Humidesulfovibrio mexicanus: one gene and its partner. Each later gene encodes a partner of the first gene's protein in a complex. Links are inferred from orthologs where the notes say so. Each region holds a gene or a part of one and is shown on either strand. Other genes may lie near its edges.

Evidence for each region.
Region 2: the proteins of tsaE (region 1) and tsaD are in contact, whole or in part, in a crystal structure (PDB 6N9A), measured with the Thermotoga maritima proteins. The link is inferred for Humidesulfovibrio mexicanus from one-to-one orthologs. Residues at the interface, in WP_004082108.1 of Thermotoga maritima: Leu37, Gly38, Lys46, Lys57, Val59, Lys60, Ser61, Thr63, Phe64, Thr65, Leu66, Met67, Val69, Pro71, Tyr82, Arg83, Leu84, Asp86, Asp88, Phe89, Asp93, Ile128, Asp130, Glu131, Arg134; in WP_004082750.1 of Thermotoga maritima: Cys10, Asp11, Arg49, His50, Leu82, Gly84, Gly135, Gly136, Glu154, Thr155, Leu156, Asp157, Asp158, Ser159, Glu162, Asp165, Lys166, Arg169, Leu170, Tyr175, Lys213, Thr214, Leu217, Tyr218, Gln221, Arg222, Asn324.

The regions. Positions count from the first base shown.
Region 1 is NZ_FZOC01000002.1:377,997-388,888, forward strand. Bases 7,893-10,892 are described here. They hold tsaE (tRNA (adenosine(37)-N6)-threonylcarbamoyltransferase complex ATPase subunit type 1 TsaE), read right to left. Parts: upstream 9,648-10,892; coding sequence 9,138-9,647; downstream 7,893-9,137. Other genes in these bases: cimA (citramalate synthase), read right to left, coding at 7,893-7,907; CHB73_RS05500 (aspartate kinase), read right to left, coding at 7,930-9,141; CHB73_RS05510 (CBS domain-containing protein), read right to left, coding at 9,647-10,114; CHB73_RS05515 (NAD(P)H-hydrate dehydratase), read right to left, coding at 10,108-10,892. In the rest of the region: CHB73_RS05475 (DNA internalization-related competence protein ComEC/Rec2), read left to right, coding at 1-1,595; CHB73_RS05480 (sensor domain-containing protein), read right to left, coding at 1,576-4,176; alcohol dehydrogenase-like regulatory protein ErcA, read right to left, coding at 4,166-5,335; CHB73_RS05490 (MBL fold metallo-hydrolase), read right to left, coding at 5,446-6,267; more of cimA, read right to left, coding at 6,267-7,892. UniProt on the Escherichia coli protein: Required for the formation of a threonylcarbamoyl group on adenosine at position 37 (t(6)A37) in tRNAs that read codons beginning with adenine.
Region 2 is NZ_FZOC01000001.1:114,341-125,195, forward strand. The notes cover bases 4,408-7,370. They hold tsaD (tRNA (adenosine(37)-N6)-threonylcarbamoyltransferase complex transferase subunit TsaD), read right to left. Parts: upstream 6,473-7,370; coding sequence 5,342-6,472; downstream 4,408-5,341. Other genes in these bases: trxB (thioredoxin-disulfide reductase), read right to left, coding at 4,408-4,925; trxA (thioredoxin), read right to left, coding at 4,933-5,250; fbp (class 1 fructose-bisphosphatase), read right to left, coding at 6,478-7,370. Outside these bases: CHB73_RS00630 (chemotaxis protein CheA), read right to left, coding at 1-72; fusA (elongation factor G), read right to left, coding at 285-2,333; CHB73_RS00640 (hypothetical protein), read right to left, coding at 2,371-3,189; CHB73_RS00645 (outer membrane protein assembly factor BamD), read right to left, coding at 3,278-4,003; more of trxB, read right to left, coding at 3,996-4,407; more of fbp, read right to left, coding at 7,371-7,497; CHB73_RS00670 (hypothetical protein), read right to left, coding at 7,532-8,269; CHB73_RS00675 (tetratricopeptide repeat protein), read right to left, coding at 8,432-9,268; CHB73_RS00680 (FtsB family cell division protein), read right to left, coding at 9,252-9,572; CHB73_RS00685 (hypothetical protein), read right to left, coding at 9,582-9,857; pgsA (CDP-diacylglycerol--glycerol-3-phosphate 3-phosphatidyltransferase), read right to left, coding at 9,899-10,459; CHB73_RS00695 (Mrp/NBP35 family ATP-binding protein), read right to left, coding at 10,482-10,855.

The DNA of each region.
Region 1 (10,892 bases):
GCGTGTACGTGCGTATTCCCCGCCAGAAGCTCGCGGTGCTGCTCTCGCTGCCGCTGGTGGCAGCCTATGTGTGGCTTGGCCAGGGCAGCCCCTCGCTGGTGCGTGCGGCGCTCATGTACGGATCGTGGGGAATCCTGCTGCTGCTGGACCGGGGTCGCCCCCTGGTGGACGGGCTGTTCCTGGCCGTGGCGCTCATGCTGGTGTGGGATCCGCTGGCCGTGTACGACCTGGGCTTGCAGATGTCCGTGGCGGCGGTCGCCGGGCTGGCCTTCCTGTATCCCTGGCTCGACGCCCTGGTTCCCCAGGCGCGGGGGCGCGCTTTGCGCCTGGCGCGGCGGGTTTGGCAGGCCTTGGCCTTGACGCTTTCCGCCAACCTCGCCCTTTTGCCGATCTCCCTCTGGTGCTTCGGAACCTATCCGCCAAATTTCCTGCTCAACCTGGCCTGGGTGCCTGTCCAGGGTATGCTGGTGCAACTGCCGGGCATGGCCGGGCTTGCGTTGGCGGTTGCGCCAGGAGCGGAGACCGCGTCCGCCGCCGTCTTGTCCTTCGCCGCGCTGGTCCAGGGCTGGATGCTCGATTGCCTGCATCTGCTGGCCGCGCGGGGCTGGTTTCCCACCTGGGCCGTGCTGCGGCCCCTGTGGCCCGAGCTGCTCGGCGCGTCGGCTCTCCTTGCAGCGGCGTCGGCCAGCCTTCGGCCGGACAGACCGACGCCCCCGGCCGCGCTGGCCCTGTGCGGACTGCTTCTTGTCGTCTGGCCCCACGCCTTGCTGGCCCAAGACGAGATGCGCGATGCGGTGCGGCTGTCCGTGCTGGATGTTGGGCAGTCCCAGGCCGTTGTGGTGGAGGCCCCTGGCGGCAGGCGAGTGCTCGTGGACGGCGGCGGGGCCATGAGCCCGACCTTTGACATCGGCCGGTCCGTTGTCGCTCCGGCGCTTGCCTGGGGCAGGCCGCCCAGACTCGACGCCGTGGTCATGACGCATCCGGACGCGGACCATGCCCAGGGTTTGGCCTGGATTCTGCGCCATTTTCGCGTTGGGGCGTTCTACACCAATGGCCGCTGGCCGGAGGGACGGCTGGGCCTTGCACTGGACCAGGCCCTTGCCGAGGGCGTGAACGCCGGGCGGCTGGCCCCGCGCGTTCTTACCGCCGGGGAGCGTTTGGATTTGGGGGAAGGTGTCGTGCTTGAGGTTCTGCACCCGGCGGACGGATACGCAGGGCGCAACGCCAACGACGAATCGGTTGTGTTGCGTCTTGTCTGGCGCGGGCAGGGGCTGGCGCTCTTGCCGGGCGACATCCAGCGCGACGGCATCGAGGCCATGCTGGACGCCGGGGTGGATGCGCGCGCCGCCGTGCTGCTGCTGCCGCACCATGGGTCCAAGTCGAGCCTGTCCGGAATGTTGTACGAAGCCGTTGCGCCGGACCTGGCGCTGGCGAGCTGCGGCTTTTTGAACCAGTACCGCTTTCCCAACGCGGACGTTGCGGCCGAACTGGCCGGGCGGGGAATTCCCCTCGCGGCGACGCCGTGGCGCGGAATGCTGCGTCTGGCCTGGGCGGGGCCGGGCCGGGAGTTCGGCCTTACTTCCGCCCGGCCTTGAGGCCGTTTCCGTTGTTTCCGTCGTTTCCGCTCGTGGGGCGGTTCAGGCTGCGCCGCATGTATTCCCATGCCTCCTGGGTGGGCAGGGGGCGCGCGTACAGGTAGCCCTGGGCGTACTCGCAAGCCAGGCCGCGCAGCAGATCGCGCTGGACTTCGCGTTCCACCCCTTCGGCGATGACCTGCAGTTGGAGGGAGTGCGCCAGGCTGATGATCGCCTTGACGATCTCCAGGCCCTCCGGGCCGGTTTCCATGCGCTGCACGAAGGACAGGTCGATTTTGAGGGTGTCCAGCGGGAATTGCTGCAGGCTGCTCATGGAGGAGTAACCGGTGCCGAAGTCGTCGATGGACAGGGCCATGCCCAGGCTTTTGAGCCTGCGCAGCTTGTCCACGGCGCTTGTTGCGTTGTCCATGATTGCGGTCTCGGTGATTTCCAGCTTGAGGGCCTGCGGAGGCAGACCGGTTTCCGCGAGCACCGTCTTTACGTCCTCCACAAGGGTTGGGTCGGAGAATTGCCGCGGGGAGAGGTTCACGCTCATGACCAGTTCGCGGGCATAGGGCGAGTCCGCGCGCCAGCTCATAAGCGTCTGGCAGGCCTCGCGCAGGACCATGAGCCCGATGTCCACGATGAGGCCGGACTCCTCGGCCACGGGGATGAACTCGCCAGGAGAGATGAGCCCGTTCTGAGGGTGCCGCCAGCGGATGAGGGCCTCGAATCCGTGCAGGGCGGCGGCGTTGTCCAGTCGCACGATGGGCTGGTAGACCAGGAAGAATTCGCCTCTGCTGATCGCTCCGCGCAGGTCGGTTTCCAGCACCAGCAATCGGCTGGCGCGTTCCAGCATGGCCTGGGTAAAGGCCTTGAAGCGGTTGCGCCCGGCTTTTTTGGCTTGGTGCATGGCTACGTTGGCATTGCGGAGCAGGTCTTCCGGGGTTTCCGCCCCCTGTCCGCCCAGGGTTATGCCGAGGCTTGCGGTGAGCTGGATTTCGTGGCCGCCCAGGGAGAAGGGTTGGCGCAGGGCGTTTCTGATGCGCTGCACGGCCTGGATGGCCTCGCGCGGGGAAGCGAGTTCTTCAAGCAGGATGACGAATTCGTCGCCCCCGAAGCGCGACACCGTGTCGAAGGAGCGGATGCTCTTGCGCAGCATGTCGGCCACCGTCACCAGGACCTGGTCGCCGAAAGTGTGGCCCAGGCTGTCGTTCAATATCTTGAAGCGGTCCAGGTCGAGAAAGATGAGTGAGAAGGAGTGGGCCGTGCGCCTTCGGCTGCGCTCCATGGCTTGCCGGATGCGGTCCAGGCAGAGGGTGCGGTTGGCCAGGCCGGTAAGCGGATCGTGCAGGGCCAAGTGCCGGAGCTGTATCTCCATTTCCTTGCGGTCGGTTATGTCGCGCAGGCTGATGCGCGTGCCCATGGAGCCCCCGCCGGAGCCCATGACATCGCGCTTGACCTCGTTGACCCAGCGCAGTGAACCGTTGCGGTGGCGGATGCGGTAATCGAGCGACTCGTCGTCCTTCCCGTGGGCGTGGAATCGCCGCCAGGCGTCCAGGTCGGCCTGGTGCACCAGGTCCTCCAGCCCGCGAGGATTGTGCAGGAAGTGCTCGCGCTGATAGCCGGTGATGCGTTCGCAGGAGGGGCTTACGTAGAGCATTTCGCCCGCGGGGCCGATCCAGCATTCCATGCCATGCGTGTACTCCGCCACGATGCGGTGACGGTCCTCGCTTTGCTGCAAGGCCTGCTCGGTTTGCACCTGGCGGGTGATGTCCACGGCGATTGCCGCCACGCCTGTGATGGTGCGGTTTTGCATGAGCGGAAACTTGGAGACCTGCAAATGACGCGTTGGGCCGCCGGAGCGCAGGCGCACCTGCTCCTGCACCATGAGGGGCTTGCCCTCCCGTTGGACGTAGGCGTCGTACTCGCGCAGCATTGCGGCCACGTCCTCGGGCCAGATGTCCGTGTCGAGCCGACCGATGATCTTCTGCGGGGGCAGTCCCAGGCATTCCCCGAAGGCGGGATTGCAGAAGACATAGCGGCCGGACAGATTTTTTATGAAGGCCATGGCCGGAGAGTTTTCCATGAAGGAGGCGAAGAGCTGGCGGCTTTTGTCCAGTTCGGCCTCGATCATCTGCCGCACGGTGACGTCTCGGGCGATGAGCACGGCGTAGCCCGTGCCCGCGAAGCTGTGCAGGGTCACCGTGATTTCCACGGGCACGCTGTGGCCCTCGGCGCCGGAAAGGGAGGTGACGATATGCCCGTTGCGGAAGTGCAGATCGCCGGTGGCTTGCAGCGCCCCGGCGTAGCGGGCGGCGATTTCCTGAGGGAAAAAGCGCGAGATGTGCGCGCCTATGGCCTCGGCCCTGGACAGGCCGAGCATCAGGAGCGCGGTTTCATTCACATCGGCCACGCTCCAGTCGGCGGTGAGGAACATGAATATGGCGTCGTTGGCGTGGTCCACAACGGAACGGAAGCGCTCCAGTTCGTCCAGCCTGCGCCGCAGTTCCGGATAATAGCTCTTGGCCATGGAGCGCTCGCCAAGCCCGATGAGCCTGTCGCGCAGCGAGTCCGGTGCGTTTTTCGGATCAGAGGGCATTCTGGTACACGGCTCGGATGTCCCCCGCCGTGGGGGCCTTGGGGTTGGTCACCATGCACGGGTCGTGCAGGGCGAAGTTCACCAGTCCGTCGATGTCCGCCTCGGTGACGCCGAGGGACCCCAGGCCGCCGGTGACCCCAACGGCGTGTTTGAGGGCGCGCACCCGGGACAGCACCGCGTCGCGTTTTTCCTCATGGTTTGCCGTTGGCGCCAGTTCGGCGCCCATGGCCCTGGCTATGTCCGCATAGCGGTCCGGCGCGGCATCGAAATTGTAGGCGATGACGTGGTCCAGGAGCAGGGCGTTGCACTGGCCGTGCGGCAGGTCCATGAGCCCGCCCAAACTGTGGGCCATGGCGTGCACCGCTCCAAGGATGGCGTTGGAGAATGCCAGGCCGGCGTACATGCTGCCGAGCATCATGCCCGCGCGGGCTTCGGCGTCTTCCGGACAGTCTATGGCCTGGGGCAGGCACTGGGAGATGCGCCTGATGGCGTCCAGCGCGAAGAGGTCCGTGGTTGGGCCGTGGGCGTTGGAGACGTACGCCTCGATGGCGTGGGTGAGGGCGTCCACGCCGGTGTTCGCGGTGAGTCCCGGCGGCATGGTCAAGGTCAAAAGCGGGTCGATGAGGGCCACATCGGGCACCATGGCCTTGCTGACAATGGCGATTTTGACCTTGCGCGAGGTGTCGTTGATGATGGCGAACTGGGACACGTCGGCCGAGCTGCCCGCCGTGGTGGGAATGCAGATGAGCGGAGGGCCGGGATGCGCCACGTTGTCCACGCCTTCAAAATCCAGCACGTTGCGGTCGTTGGTCACCACGATGCCGATGCCCTTGGCGCAATCCATCGGGCTGCCGCCGCCAACGGCCACAATGGCGTCGCAGGCGTTTTCGCGGTAGCGCTCGGCGCCGAGCATGACCTCGTGGTCTCGCGGATTGGGGTGGATGTCGGAGAAGAGCACCGCTTCAACACCCGCATCGCAGATGCTTTGCATTATGCCTGGGAACCAGGAAAGGGCCAGCACGCCGGGGTCGGTGACGAGCAGCGCGCGACGCGCGCCGAGATTCTGTACGTAGCGCCCGGCAAGGGTGGCCGCGCCTCCTCCGAACACGGATTCCGGAGCGAGGAACTTGCGCAGATCAAGCAGTGACGTGGTGGTCATGTATTCCTCCTCCATCGACTGGCGTCGTGTATGACGCGATAAACTTCTATGGTCTACGTACCGCAGAAGTTTGAAGAATGGAAGAGGGGTGGGGGAAGAATGTCGGTCGGCTAAGCTCGGAAGGTATAGCGCCGACCAGCGGCCATGTACTCTGTTTTGCAGCCGCGCAAAAGACCTCGCAAGTCCTGGAAGCGGTCCGCACCGGTGCAGTGCCCGGCCACAAGCAGACAGACGCCATGCCGATGGAGCGCATCGGCGGTTTCCTCCAGCGCGTTCGTGTCGGCTTTGTAGAGATGCAATCCCCCCAGGACGGCATGGAAGGATGCGATGCCCAGGCGGTCGCGCGCGCAGTCCAGGGAATTAGCCAGTCCGCTGTGGCAGCAGCCCAGCACGGCCACCGGGCCTTGCGCCGTGTCGAGCACAAGGAAGGCGTCGTCGGGGACGTTGTCGGGCTGGCGGCCGTCGCGGTCGTAGGAGAAGCCCTGCACAGCCTGGAAACGGCCCTGCTCGCGGGGGATGTCGGTGATCATGGTCAGGCCGGGCGCGAGTTTGGTGATGGGGCCAGCCGGGACAAACGTCGGCAGCGGGGTTGGCGGCCCGATGTGGCGCGGCCCCTTGGGGTCAGCGGACCAGCGGTCACTGGCGCAGGTGGGGTGGGCGTGGATGGTGCCGGTGAATCCTTCCGCAAGAAGCGCGGAAATCCCTCCGGTGTGGTCGTAGTGCCCGTGGCTCAGGGCCAGACCCTGGGCGCGCGCCACATCGATGCCCATCGCCACAGCGTTTTTGAGGAACAGGCCGGTTTTGCCCGTGTCCCACAGCCACAGCGCCCCATCGGCGAGGGTGAGGGCCATGGAAAGCCCCCACTCGCTGCCGAACTCGGGGGCGCAGGATTCGTTGTCGCACAGGATGGCTATTTCAAATTGCGTGGGCATCAGCGCCGGACCTCCCCTGGAGCGGTGGCGTCGTGCTTGCCGCCCGGTCTGGGCCACTTTTGCGGGTCGTCTTTGAAAAGCTTGTAGTTGATGGAGTCCACAAGCGCCTGCCAGCTGGCCTCGATGATGTTGTGCGACACGCCGACGGTGCTCCAGCGGTTTTGCCGGTCGCCGGATTCGATGAGCACCCGGACATAGGAGGCCGTGCCCCCGCCGTTCTTGTCCGCCATGGACATGACGCGCACCTTGAAGTCGAGCAGGCGCATCTGCGCCAGGGTGGGGTAGGAGGGCTCCAGCGCGCGCCTGAGGGCCACGTCCAGGGCGTTCACCGGGCCGTGGCCCGTGGCCGCCGTGTGGGCCACCTCACCGCGCACCTGCAGCATCACCGTGGCCTCGCTGAAGGGCTCCTTCTCGTCGTTCACGGCGTCGAGCACGCGGTAGTTCAGCATCTGGAAGTAGCGCTTGCTCCAGCCCATCATGCGGAAGAAGAGGATCTCGTAGCTCGCCTCGGCCACGGAATAGTCGTAGCCCATGCTTTCGCGGCGCTTCAGCTCGGCCAGCAGGTCCAGCACCGCCGGGTCGTCCTTTTCCAGGTCGTAGCCGTACTGGCGCGCCTTGAACAGGATGTTGCTGCGTCCGGCCAGATCCGAGAGCAGCACTCGGCTCACGTTGCCCACCTGGGCCGGGTCGATGTGTTCGTAGGTTTGGGGGTTCTTGACCACGGCGCTGACGTGCACGCCCCCTTTGTGGGCGAAGGCCGAACCGCCCACATAGGGCTGGCGCGGGAAGGGGCGCTGGTTGGCTGTCTCGGCCACGTAGTGGGATATCCCGGCAAGCTTTTTGAGGTTTTCCGGACCGATGGTGCGCACGCCCATCTTGAGTTCCAGGCTTGGGATGATGGAGCAGAGATTGGCGTTCCCGCAGCGCTCGCCATAGCCGTTCATGGTGCCCTGCACCTGCGCCGCACCCAGGCGTACGGCCTCCAGGCTGTTGGCCACGGCCAGCTCGGCGTCGTTGTGGGCGTGGATGCCCAAGGCGGCCCCTGGAAGCGTCGCCTGCACCTTGGCGATGATCTCGGCCACCTCCGCAGGCAATGCGCCGCCGTTGGTGTCGCACAAAACCAGCACGTCGGCCCCGGCGTCGCGCGCGGCCTTCAGGCAGGCGATGGCGTAGTCCGGGTTGGCCTTGAAGCCGTCGAAGAAGTGCTCGGCGTCGAAGAAGAGCTCCTTCAGGTGCGGGCGCAAAAAGGCCAGGCTGCCGGAGATGAGCTCGATGTTCCGCTGCAGGCTCACCTTGAGGGCGTGGGTGGCGTGGAAGTCCCAGGTCTTGCCGAAGATGCTGGCCGCCGCCACCTGGGCCTCAATGACGGCCTTGAGGTTGGGGTCGTTCTCGGCCGTTGTCTTGGCGTTGTGGGTGCTGCCAAAGGCCGCGACGCAGGCGTTCTTCAGGGCGTAGTTCTGAATTTCCTTGAAGAACGCCTTGTCCGTCGGGTTGGAGCCGGGCCAGCCGCCCTCGATGTAGTGCACACCGAGCTCGTCCAGCTTGCAGGCGATGCGGATCTTGTCCTCTGTGGTGAGGTGCATTTCTTCCGCTTGCGTGCCGTCCCGGAGGGTGGTGTCGTAGATGCTGGCCTGGCGCATGATGATTCCTGTCCTTTTGTTCTTAGCCCACAAAGGTCTGGTGCAGGGTGCGCACCGCAAGTTCGGTGTACTTGTCCTCGATGAGGCAGGAGAGCTTGATCTCCGAGGTGGAGATCATGAGAATGTTGATGTTCTCGTCGCGCATGGCGCGGAAGGCCTTGGCCGCCACGCCGGAGTGGTTGCGCATTCCAACGCCGATGACCGAGACCTTGCTGACGTTCTTGTCCGAGAGCAGGGCCTGGTAGCCGATCTCGCCCTTCAGCCCCTCGATGAGCTTCAGGGTGGCGTCGAGGTCGGCGCGGGTGACGGTGAAGGTGATGTCCGTGCGGCCGTCCTTGCTGGGGTTCTGCACGATCATGTCCACCAGGATCTTGTTCTCCGCGATGGGCGTGAAGATGGAGGCGCAGACGCCGGGCTCGTCGATGACGCCCACCAGCGTGACTTGCGCCTGGTCCTTGTCGTAGGCGACGCCGGAGACCTGCACTGCTTCCATGACTGTATCCTCCTGGGTGACCATGGTGCCGGGCTCGTCGCTGAAGGTCGAGCGCACATGAACGGCAACGTTGTATTTTTTTGCGAATTCCACGGAACGGATCTGGAGCACCTTGGCACCCATGCTGGCCATTTCCAGCATCTCGTCATAGGAGATGCGGTCGATCTTCCTGGCCTCGGCGCAGATGTTGGGGTCGGTGGTGAACACGCCGGGCACATCGGTGTAGATTTCGCACATCTCGGCCTTGAGGGCTGCGGCCACGGCCACGGCAGAGGTGTCGGAGCCGCCGCGCCCCAGGGTGGTGATGCGGCCAATGGCGTCCACGCCCTGAAAGCCCGCGACCACCAGCACGTCGTCAATCTCCAGCATCTTGAGCAGCTTTTCGGAGTCGATGTCCTCGATGCGGGCCTTGCCGTAGGAATTGTCCGTTTCAATGGGAATCTGGAAGCCGAGCACGCTGCGGCATTTGATGCCCTCGTCCTTGGCCATCATCGAAAAAAGGGCCACGGAGATCTGCTCTCCGGTGGAGACAAGGCTGTCCATCTCCGCCGGGTCCGGGTGGTCGGACCACTGCCTGGCCAGGGCGATGAGCCGGTTGGTTTCTCCGGCCATGGCCGAAAGCACCACGATGACCTTGTCGCCGTTTGCCAAGGGGCGGCGAACATTGTTCAGCACCTGCCTCATGCACTCCAGGTTGCGCACGGAGGTGCCGCCGAATTTCTGCACCACGATGTTCTTCATTGTGAGGATTCCTTCCGCCATTGGTTGAGCTTAGGGGCCAGGGCGTCCAGCAGGGCCTCGGCCGCCTTTCCCCATGCCCTGATTTCGAGCGCCCGTCCAGAGGGAACAGGGGTCCAGGCGAGGAGCAGCGCCTCGTCCGGACGTTCGCCAGGGGGCAGGTTCTCGGCCCACTCGGCCACCACCAGAACATCCTTCGCGTCCAGCGCGTCGAAGAATTCGTCCGGCGCGGCCCCGGCCACGCGGTACAGGTCGAAGTGCGCCACGGGCGGGGTGGTGGGGTACAGGTTTACGATGTTGAAGCTGGGGCTGGAGACCTCGGCGGCGTGTGCGCCAGGAAGGGTGGAGACCAGCCCCCGCACCAGGGTGGTCTTGCCCGAGCCGAGCGGGCCGGAAAGCAGCAGCGGCATGGAGCCTCCGCCCTCCCCGCGCGCGGCGGCCAGGGCGACCCCCAGCGCCGCGCCCAGGGCCAGGGTTGCCTGCGCGTCGGGAAGGAAAAGCCGCGTCATCAGGCCTTGGCGTCGTGATGTTCCAGCAGGGTGCGCAGGATGTCCTCCTTGCCCACCACGCCCACAAGTTTGCCGCCGTCCACTACCGGCAGGGTGTAGAGCTTTTCGTTCACCATGACCGTGGCGATCTCGTCGATGGGCGTGTGCGGAGACACGGACTTGGCGTGCGGGGTCATGGCGTCGGCCACGGTGCTTGCGGCAATTTTGCGTATCTCCCGCTCGAAGTCCTCGCGGCTGGACAGGGCGATGAAGCCGTCGAGCATGGAAAACAGCGAGGGCATGGTGACCTGCTTGTGCTGGGCCACAAGGTCGCTTTGGCAAAGCACGCCCACGAGTTTGCCCTTGGCGTCCACAACGGGCGCGCCGTTGATCTTCTTCTCGATGAGCAGGGCCACAGCGCTTCTGATGTCGGTTTCGGGCGAAAGGGTCACCGGGTCCGGGGTCATGATGTCGATGGCCTTCAGCATGATGTGCGCTCCTTGAGGACAAGTGGCAGGGTATGGGCGATCTCCGTGGGCAGGTTGCCCCGGAGGGGGAAATCCTCTTCCAGGCGGCGACCGCACAGGGCGTGCCAGTGCACGGCCAGGCAGGCGGCGGAGAGCGGCTCGATGCCGCGCGCCAGGCAGGCGGCCATGACGCCGGCCAGCACGTCGCCGGAGCCGCCCACCGCCAGGTTGGGCGCGGCGATGGGACACAGGCGCAGCACGCCGTTCTGGGCCACCAGGGTTCCGGCGCCCTTCAAGGCCAGCACCTGCGGGTGCGTTTGGCAGAAGCGTCGGGCCGCGCTTGGCCTGTCGGCCTGCAGTTCGCCCATGCCCATGCCCAGAATGCGCGCCATCTCGCCGGGGTGCGGCGTCAGCACGGCGTTTGCGGGCAGCTCGGCCATGAGCCCCGGCGACTGGGCCAAGTGGAACAGGGCATCGGCGTCGTAAACGCAGGGCGGCGCCCAGGCCTTGCCCATCTCCTGGCTGAAGTGCCGGGCGAAGGCGGTGGCGAAGGCGGCGAGAAATTCGCCGGAGCCTGCATCGCGCCCAAGGCCGGGGCCGATGACCACGGCTCCGAAGCGGCTCAAGTGCGGCAGCAACTCCTCCAGGCAATCGGGCATGAAACGGGCCTGGCCGGACTGCCCCAGGGGCAGGGCCATGAGGTCCGGCATGGCGGCCTTGGCTTCGGCCAGCACGCCGCGCGGACAGGCCAGGGTGACCAGCCCGGCCCCGGCGCGCAGGGCCCCGAGGCCGCAGAGCT
Region 2 (10,855 bases), on another replicon or contig:
CGTGGACTCAAGTTCCGCCAACAGATCAAGCGCTTCTTCCCGAAATATGGCGCGGCTTTCGTCGTCGGACATCACATCAGGCTCCTCATGGCGGCTCCCCGGTCCCGGGTGACATGCAGTTCGGGCGCCGGTCGCAACCCTTCACAGGACACAGGGTCAGGTCCGTTCTGCTCGCATCGTGGCGGCAACCCGGCACTTTACCCTGTAGCAATTGACGGGGGAAAATGCAACGTGGCTGGCCGATTCCATCAACAGGATCCTATCGGCCATGGGAAGAGGCAAGCTTAGGCAAGCACATCGAATTTGGCGAACTTCATGGAAAAAGAAGCACGCCCTTGCGTTGCGGAACGCAGGAACGTGGAAAAGCCGAACATCTGCCTGAGCGGCGCGTACGCCTGGATGAGCTTGTTGCCGCCTCGGTCCAAAATGCTCTCGATCTTCGCCCCCTTGCTGCCAAGAAGCCCCACGACCTCGCCGACAAAGGCGTCAGGAGCGATGAGCTCCACCAGCATGATCGGCTCCAACAACTGCGGCCCTGCTTCGGCAAGCACGCTTTTGAGCGCCATCGCCGCAGCCATGCGGTAGCCTGCCGGGCTTGATTCGCCCTCGCGGCGAGGGAGATCCAGCACGCGCAACCGCACATCCTGCACCGGGTAGCCCCCAAGCACGCCGCACGCCAGACCATCGGCGAGCCCCAACTCCACAGCCTCCATCCAGGCTTGCGGAAAACGCATACGGTCACATTCCACGCGCACCTCTCTGCCCTGTCCGCGGGCAAGGGGTTCCACGGCCAGACGCACGGCGCCGTAATGCAGCGCCTCGCCAAGCTCGCGGTGGAATTCCTCTGTCACCTCGGCCGCACGGGTCACGGTTTCCTGATGCACCACTTGCGGCTTTCCTGTCCGGGGATGCACACCATGCTCGCGGGCCATGCGCTCCAACAAAACCTCAAGATGCAGCTCGCCCATGCCGGAGAGCACCACCTGACCGGTATCCTCGTCGCGCACCACGGACAGCGTCGGGTCCTCCACAAGATAGCGCCGCAGCACCTCGTCGAGCTTGTCCGCCTCTTCGGCGTTTCGAGGCTCGATGGCCAGGGAGATCACCGGCTTGTAGTCTGCCATCTGCTCAAGGAGGATGGGATTGTCCGCCCGGCACAGGGTGTCCCCCGTGACGCCGAACCGAAGCCCCACCGCCGCCACGATCTCGCCTGCGCGGGCGATTTCGATCTTCTCCCTGCGGTCGGCGTGGAGTCGGAACACCCTCGCCACACGCTCTTCGCAGTCGCGCGTGGCGTTGTGCACGCTTTCCCCCTCAACCAGGTGCCCGGAATATATTCGCAAGAGTGATTGCTTCCGGCCGGAGTCCATGACGACCTTGAACACCAGCGCCGAAAGCGGAGCCTCGGGATCGGGCGGAAAGGACTTTGGCAGTCCGCTGGCTGGATCAACGCCGCATTGCGGCGATGCCTCAAGCGGACTTGGCAAGAAATCGCATACTGCGTCCATGAGCGGTTGGACGCCGCAGTTGCGCAAGGCCGAGCCCAGCAGCACAGGCACGAGCTTGAGCGCAATCGTGGCTTGGCGAATCGCCGCCACAAGGGTCTCGGCCGGAATATCCTGTCCGGCCAGGTACGCCTCCATGATCCCGTCATGGGCATCCGCGAGGGTTTCGAGCATGGCTTCGCGTCTTGGAGCAACGCGCTCACGTTCGGCCTGGGTAAGCGGTCGGCGGCTGTACTCCGCCCCGCGACTGTCCGCATCGAACTCAAGGCGCTCCATGCGAAGCAGATCGAACACGCCGGAAAAATCCTGTCCTTGGCCGTCGGGAACCTGCAGGGCGAGAGGCACGACTCCGAGCTTCTCCCGAATGGAGGTAAGCACGGCGTCAAAGTCAGCCCCAAGCCGGTCCATCTTGTTCACAAAGGCCAATTTGGGCACATGATAGGACTCGCTTTGACGCCACACGGTCTCAGACTGCGGCTCCACACCGCTCACGGCGCAGAAGACCCCTATGGCGCCATCCAGAACGCGCAGGCTGCGCTCCACCTCGACAGTGAAATCCACATGCCCTGGCGTATCGATGAGGTTCACCACATGCCCTCGCCACTGACAGGAGGTGACGGCAGAGGCGATGGTAATGCCGCGGTCCTGCTCCTCCGGCATGAAGTCCATGGTGGCCGTACCTTCATGGACTTCTCCGAGTCGATGGATACGCCCGGAATAAAAGAGAATGCGTTCGGAAAGCGTCGTCTTGCCCGCATCTATGTGCGCAATGATGCCGATGTTGCGGATGGACTGCAGATACTTGGAAGAAAGCGGTTTCCTGCTCACGGTCTTCAGCCTTCGCGTGTATGCGGGTCAAGGGGAATCAGGCTGGGGAAAAAACCTCGTTGCAGACAAGGAAGGCCTGAGGGCCAAGTCCTGGCCAGCGCCACATGCCCAGGCTGCCGGTGGCGACCGTCACGGCCGCACCGCCCTGGCGTGCGCGTTCGTCCGGGCAAACGAGCAAGTCCCGTTCCGCATTGCAAAATGCCAGCCAATCGGACTCATGCGTATCCTGTCCTGGGCGGTTGGTCTCCCATTGCAGCACGCCATACAACAAGGACACGTCATCAGCTGGGGGAATATCGGCGGTGTCGCGCCACAGAGCGACTCGCCAGGGGCGACGCAGCGCAAGCAGACGCACGGTTGATGCAGCCAGACGCTCTGCAAGCGTTGGACGTTGCAGCAGACGAGCCAATGCCGCGGTTCCCGGATAGAGCACGACGCCGGGGCGACCGTCCGCCATGCAGGCGTCAAGCAACCGCTGCACCTGGATTGGGCCAAAAGCGGCGACACGTTCCTGGCCGGCAAGCTCGCAGGCGGTCAGCAGCGTGTCAGGAGCAGCGGAACGAGACCCCATCCAGGCCACAAGCACATGCGGGACACGTGCGCAAAGCGCAGGAATCAAGGCCGCCAACAAAAACGCCGGAGCGCTCATGCTGTCGTCAACGAGCAAGAGCGCGAAGGAGACGGGAGCCATGCGGGATTCCCGCCGCATGGTCGGATAGTGCTCGTCCAGGGTCCAGGACAAGGGGCCCATAGGCTGATCAAGCTGGTAATGCCGGGCGATGAGCCCCTTGATCAGACTTCTGCTGCGATCGCCAAGCGAAGCATATGCGCGGGAAAAACAGGCCTCAGGCACCATCCGGCCCTCGGTCCAGGCCGGAAAGGGGCTCGGGCGCAATTCTGGAAGGGGCGGCTCCATGGCGGCACGTTTCCTGCTGCTGCCTTCACTACAGCCATTTGAGCAGGCGCTTCCAGGTCCACTGGATGCGCTCGCGTTCTTCTTCGGACAGCACCTTCTGGTATTCAAAGTAGGAATACTCGGCCCTTTTCTTCACGTATTCCTTGAATTCCACAACGTCTGCGAAATTCTCCAGGACATACATGTAGCGATGCCACGCGGCGCCGAACTGACTTGTACGCCAGTAAAAATCCGCAACAAAGATCTCGTGCTCGGCCAGAATCTTACGGCAACGGGCGATGTTCTGCTTTACCGACTCGGAAAACTCCGAGTTGGGATAGGCTTCTTCAAGGCGATAGAAAATTTCCAGCGCCTCCTTCACGTTGTCCTGGCGTAGGTCGATAGTGCGGAATTGGTTCAGGTTGCTCAGGCCCATTTGGAACAGTACATACGGAATCTGTTCGCTGCTGGGGTGAAGGTTCTCGAACTCCTTGTAGGCGTCCAAGGCCTCGGGGAACTTGCCATCCAGGAAATAGGCGTCGCCAAGCGCAATTTCAGCCTTCGGGGTAAGCGGACTGAAAGGATAACGATCCTTGAGCTTCAGGAAGTTCTCTGCGGCGCTGGAATAATGCTTGTCGCGCATGTGGTCCATGCCGGTCTCGAAAAGCTCCTGCGCGGTGTCGTCGGGTGGGGGAAGAAAATAATAGTCGATGAGCCCGCAAGACGACAGGAGCGGGAGCAACAGAAGCAGGAGTGACGCAAAGCGCTTATGCATTCAATTCTTCCAGGTAGGCGTACGCGGCGGTTGCGGCGGTTGCGCCATCGCCCACTGCGGTGGCCACCTGACGGCAATTCTTGCTGCGGACATCGCCAGCGGCGAAAATTCCAGGCAGGTTGGTGCGCATTTCGCAATCGGTGACAATGAACCCCGCGGGATCAAGCCCAAGGCCTTCCGGCACAAACGGGCACACAGGCTCGAAGCCGACGAATACAAACACGCCATCAACGGCAAGTTCGCTTTTGCCACCGTTTTTGACGTTCTTAAGGGCCACGGAGGTTACGCCCTTGAAGGGGTCTCCCTTGATTTCCTCGACCACGGTGCTTCGCAGAATGCTGATCTTGGGATTGGTCACGCACTTGTCCTGGTAGCACTTGGCTCCACGGAATTCGTCGCGACGGTGGATGAGGTGGAGCTTGTCCACCAGCCGGGCCAAGTACAGAGACTCCTCGAGGGCTGAATTGCCGCCGCCAATGACCGCGACCGTCTTGCCACGGAAGAAATTGCCATCGCACAGGGCGCAATAGGACACGCCCCGTCCGGTGTACAAATCCTCTCCCGGGGTGCCTACGCGCTTGTAGCGGGCACCGGAACACAACACCACGGCCTTGGCGCGCAACACCTCGTCGCCGACCTTGATGTCGTAGCCGCCGTCGGCGGCGGTGATGGAGCGCACCTCGTCAGAATGGCGAGACAGTTCATAATTATTCAAGTGCTCGACGAACTTGTCCACCAACTCATAGCCCTTAACAGGCTTTGGAAACCCGGGGTAGTTCTCGATTTCTTCGGTCATGAGCACCTGCCCGCCGGGAGAAAGCTTCTCGACCAGGGCGGTATTCACGCCAGCGCGCACAAGATACAATGCGGCGGTGAGCCCGGCAGGCCCACCGCCGATGACGACAACGTCGTAAGTATTCATACCTAAGTTAGACCTTCTTGGCGATCATGTCCTTGATGCTGCTCTTGGAAACGGCGCCGGTGGACTGGTCCACCACCTCTCCATCCTTGAACAGAATCAGGGTGGGGATGGCACGAATGCCAAAGCGGCTTGGGCTGGCGGAGTTCTCGTCCACATTCATCTTGCAGATTTTGACCTTGCCTTCGAATTCAACCGCCAATTCGTCGATGATGGGACCCATCGCGCGGCAGGGGCCGCACCAGGGAGCCCAAAAATCCACCAGAACGGGAACCGGGCTTTTGAGGACTTCCTGCTCGAAATTGCCGTCAGTCACCTGGGTAGCCATACTCTCTCCTTCAGCCTTGAGGTGTCGTTGGTGCTATGCGTAATTTGTCGTCTGGCCTGTAGGATGAAGGCCATGCCGCATGTTCGGCAAACTAGTTCCCCGGCCCAATTCTGTCAAGACGCATGGCCTGCAGCATCGGTGCATCGCGGGTCCAATCGCGCGGCACGGCGCGGCCACGTGGAATGCTTTCAAGATCAAGACCGTGAGAATATCCTTCACGCAGGGCAAGCCACCCCGCGTGGGCCACCATGGCGGCGTTGTCCGTGCAGAGGGAAGGCTTTGGCATGTGCGCCGCAAGGCCCCGGCCCTCGGCCTCGGCGCGTAGGGCCGCGCGCACATGGGAATTCGCCGCAACGCCTCCGGCCACGACAACAGCACGCAGTTCGGAATCGCGATCCAAAGCCCGGGCCACCTTGACCCGCAACGTTTCGGCCACCGCGTAATTGAACGAGGCGGCAAGAAGCGACAGTTCAGCCGGATGCGGGTGAGCGGTCAAGACCCCGCCACGGAGCAAGACTTCGGCCTGTGGCATGACCGGAAAGGGCAAGTGCGGCCTCGCGGCCAGACGCTCGGCAACTGCGGTCTTGAGGCCGCTGAAGCTGAAGTCGAGATTGTCGTTGTGCACATAGGCAAGGGGAAACATGGAGCGCTCGGGCTCCACCCCCTGGCTCATCTCGTCAAGATACCGCCCGCCGGGATACGGAAGATTGAGCAGCTTGGCCACCTTGTCAAAGGCCTCGCCGGCGGCGTCGTCCAAAGTGCGGCCCAAAAGGGTGAAGCGCGTGGGATCGTCCACGCGGTAGATGTGAGTATGGCCGCCCGAAACCAGCACCCCGAGGGCGGGGAACAGCATCTGCTCCTGCAATCCCGCAGCAAGGATGTGCGCGTGGAGATGGTCGACGCCAACAAGCCGAGCTTCTGTGGCCAGGCACAGCCCCTTGGCGAACGAAAGTCCTACCAGCAGACTGCCGAGCAGGCCGGGGCCGCGGGCGACGGCGACTCCGGAGAGGCCTTCCGGCGAAGCTCCGGTCTTGCGCAACAGATCGTGAAACAAGCCAGGCAGCATCTTCTGGTGCTCACGCGAGGCGATTTCCGGCACCACTCCGCCGAATACGGCGTGGATGTCCGTTTGCGAGGCCAAGGATTCGCCAAGCAGCCGCCCATCATCAATCAGGGCGACCCCGGTTTCATCGCAAGAGGTCTCGATTCCGAGGACGAGCACTGGGCCTATGCCTGTTGCGCGGCGGTGTAGATTTCCCGGACCTTTTCCACGTCGAACCGCGAGCCGACGAAGAGCGGCACCCGCTGGTGCAGGTGCTCAGGCACGATGTCGAGGATGCGGCGGACGCCGTCGGTGGCGAGCCCCCCCGCCTGTTCGACGATGAAGGCCATGGGCGCGGCCTCGCACATGAGACGCAGCTTGCCCCCTGGCTTGCTTGGGTCGCGGTTGTCCGAGGGATACATGAAGATTCCGCCGTAGACCAGATTGCGGTGGAAATCCGACACGAGAGAGCCGATGTACCGCAGGCTGCAAGGCTTTTTCCGGCTCATGCCCACGGCCTTGAAATGCGCCAGAACGTCAAGGGTCGGCTTGTCCCAATAGTGATAGTAGCCCTCGTTGACGGAATAGATGTTGCCCTGCTCCGGAATGCGGAGGTTGGGGTGCGAAAGCAGGAACTCGCCCACGCTGGGATCAAGCGTGAATCCGTTCACTCCGTCCCCGGTGGTGAAGACCATCATGCAGGAAGAGCCATAGAGGATATACCCTGCGGCGACCTGGTCCGATCCCCTTTGGAGGTAATCCGAGGCGAGCAGGCGCGTATCGCTGGGACTTTTGCGACGGTAGATGGAAAAAATGGTCCCGATGCTCACATTGGCGTCGATGTTCGAAGAGCCGTCCAAGGGATCGAAAATGACAAAATAGTCCCCGGTGGGCAGGCCGTCGGGAATCTCGATGATGTCGGCGTTCTCCTCGGAGGCCATGGCGCACAGTGCCCCGCAGCGGGAAAGCCTGTGGATGAGCACCCGGTTGGCGAACTCGTCCAACTTCTTGACCTCTTCACCCTGGACGTTCACGTCGCCGGTGAAGCCGAGCACATCCACAAGCCCGGCCTTGCTCACCTCGCGCTGGATGATCTTGGCCGAGAGAATCAACTCGTTGAACAGACGGGTGAAGCGGCCGGTGGCCATGGGGACCTGCTTCTGGTGCAAAAGCAGATGCTCGGTGACGGTGATTTGCTGGGCCATGAGGGGGTCCTCCGTGCGCGCAGAGCTGCGCCGATTACGAATTGCCGCCGAAGAACGGGATCGAAAACCCCTTGTCCTCGATGCTTGCGTTGGCGCTTTCGGTGGCGAAGACGAACAGATCGCGCCCGATGAACCGGGCCAGCCACGTGTACTGCTTTTCCCCGGCCATGACCGTGCCGTGAATCTTTTCCTTCATGATTTCAAGCCAGGGGATATTGGTCAGTTCGACAGCGCCAGCGGGAGGGGTCTCCGTCGAGGTCCACAGCTTCTGGGCGCGCGGATCGACGATCACGAGCTGTTCCGGCTCGGGGCAAAAGGAAAAGAGCACCCGCGGGTCAAAGCTGATCACGTGCAGGCCTTTGAAATCCGCGCCGTCGAAATTGGGCATTCCGAAGTACAGCTCCGGACCAAGAGCGGTGTAGTCCACAACGGTCTTGACCAACGTCTCGCGCCAGATGGACTCGAACACCAAGGGCTCGGAGAAACGCTTGAGGGGGACAGGAGGCCTGCGCATCAAGATCTCCCCGTTCTCATCGGCCACAATGACCCCGTCTACCCAGGGGAAACGCGTCAGCAACGCGTTGATCCAGGCCTCGTCGGGACGATAGTCAATGCTGGTGACATAGCGGGTGAGGGCCATGATCCGCGCATCCACGGGCGAGAACAGCAGGGCCAGCTTCTCCTGGTTGGGATTCTCCCACTTGTAGCGATTCACGTCGATGGCAGGAGCGGGGTTGATGAACTCCTTGGTGTCCTTCATCGTTGAGCGCATACTGCTGACGCCAGTCTCCCAGCTGGGGCCAACGGCGCCGCAGCCTGAGAGAAACGCCACGCACACGGCGAAGCACGATACCAAAACGGGGCGGCGAGAAACGCGCCACCATCCTGACCTGAAAAGGGGGGTGGACATGATTGTGCGACCTCTGCGGCTGTCTCAGGCCTGGATGCGGGACTCAAGGCGCGCGGCCAGGGCCTCCAGCGTGCTCATCAGGCGGTTCTTGGCGTGTTTTCCGAAGGGATCATCAGCGGGTGGTGGGACAGGACCGCCCTCTCCCGCCGGGGCCGCAGCCATGTTTGCCTCAAGGGTTGCGATGCGGCTGGAAAGGTCGGTCTTCTCGCGATCGTCCAGGGCGCGCCCCCAAAGTTCGCGGTAGATGCCCAGAGCTCCGCCAAAATCGCCCTGAGAAGCGAGCAACTCGGCCATGGTGCGCGTGCGGTAGCTCCCCGCTTCAGGAGCGGGCCCGTCGTACCCCGCTTCGGCGCCATCCAGCGCTGCGGCAGAACGGTCCGGCGCGGGCTGGGCCTGTGGGGCAGAAACTGTATGCTCGCGCGGTTTGCGCGCACCGGTCTTGAGGGGGCCGATAAGCCGTTCGGTGAGCGAACTCAGGCCCTCGATGACGACATCGGTCCATTTGACGGGACGATCAGTGAAGTGCGAGGCGACCAGCATGAGGAAGACGGAGAAATCGCGGTCCTTTTCAGCAGTCTGCTGCGCCCACAGGGACCAAAAAGCCGGATAGCGCTCAAGTGGCTTGATGACGGCGGGCATATGCTCCAGAGCCTCGTCGTATCGCTCCTGCCGTGTCAGCACCTGGATGAGCAGAAGCCGCGCTTCCATGGAATCGGGGTGGCGGTCCAACCCTTGCCGCAGCGTCCGCTCGGCGTCCTCAAGCTGGCCGAACTCCACAAACAGCTTGGCGAGGGGGAAAAAAATGCGAGACCCCGGTTCGAGGGCCAAGACCTCTTGATACCACTCAATCTTTCTTCTCATCGTCCTCGGCCCCCTGGGGTACGTCGGTCCTGTCGGAGAAGATATACAGCACTTCATTTTCTTTCACGTAGTTCATCTTGTCGCGAATGACCATCTCCTGGTAGGCGCGGTCCGTCTTCAGACGGCGGATCTCGTTGCTCAACTCAAGACATTTGGCGTCAACGTCGCCCAATTGTCTCTCAAGCTCCGCGGCGCGCTTTTGCATGTTCATGTAGGCGATGACGCCATGGTCGCTCCAAATGATACGGAACAGAAGCACCAAGTTGACCGCGACCAACACGGTGAGCAGAATTCTCCGGGCCATGTGCGGTCCTCACTGCAGGCGCGAGCCGAAGCGTCCGTTGGGCCGAACACGTGCCAACGGCGCACGAAGCTCCTCAAGAAAACTCGCGGTGGCGCTCTCCACGCGCGACACATCATCCTCGTTCAACAGCACGGTGTCGATGCGGCGCAAAAAATCCTTGAGCACGCCAAACTCCTCAAGCAGGCCCTTGCCGAGCTCAAGCTTCTCCAATTCCGGCTCCAAATCCAAAATGGTTTGGAGGCAGTTGGAAATGCGCGCCAAATGGCTGTCATCCGGATTGCTCATCACCCTGCTCCGCAGCGGTCGCCAGCAACGCCGCTTCCTGCTCACTCGGCTTGTAACCAGTTCTTATAGAAATTGTACAGATAATTCCCCCCCGAAAAAACCGTAAGTCCAAGAGCGACATAAAGCACAAACATGCCGAGAGGCGCTGGATCGTATCCAAATATCGGGTAATGGGCCAGCAAGGGCACCAATGCCAAGCTCTGGGCTATTGTCTTCATCTTTCCGAAGCGATCCGCAGCGATGACGACCCCGCGGTCGGCAGCGACACCGCGCATTCCGGTCACGGCCAACTCGCGGCAAATGATGACCACAACGATCCAGGCCTCGACCCACCCCAACTCCACGAGCATGATCAACACCGACCCGATGAGCAGCTTGTCCGCGAGGGGATCGAGGAACTTCCCAAGGTTGGTGATGAGATTCTGCCTGCGGGCGACGTAGCCATCGGCCATGTCTGTGAGCGAAGCCAAAGCGAACACGATAGCGGAAAGATAGGCCAGCAACACAGTTTGCATCGCCTGTTCCAGATACAGGAGCACGACGATGACCGGCACCGCAAAGATGCGCGCCAGGGTCAACATGTTGGCCAGATTCAAGGTCATAACGTGGCTGCGCCCCCCCGTGCTACTTGTGGACGGTGGAAGCGGCCTCCAGGCTGGTCTGAGCCGCATGGGCGACGCGGTCTCCAAGCGCCAGCAAGGCGGTCTTGGCAGGGGTTTCACCAGGCAGAAGCACCACCGGCGTCCCCATATCCCCGGCTACGACAGTGGCTGGATCAAGGGGGATGGCGCCGAGGAACTCCAGCCCGTACTGGTCTGCCAGCTCCTTTCCGCCGCCCTGCTTGAAAAGATCGATGATCTTGCCGCAATGCGGGCAGGCAAGCCCGCTCATGTTCTCCACAACGCCAAGAATGTTGGCCTGGGCGTACTGAAGGAAATTGATCGCCTTGCGCACATCGGCGAGGGATATTTCCTGCGGGGTGGTGACGACCACGGCCA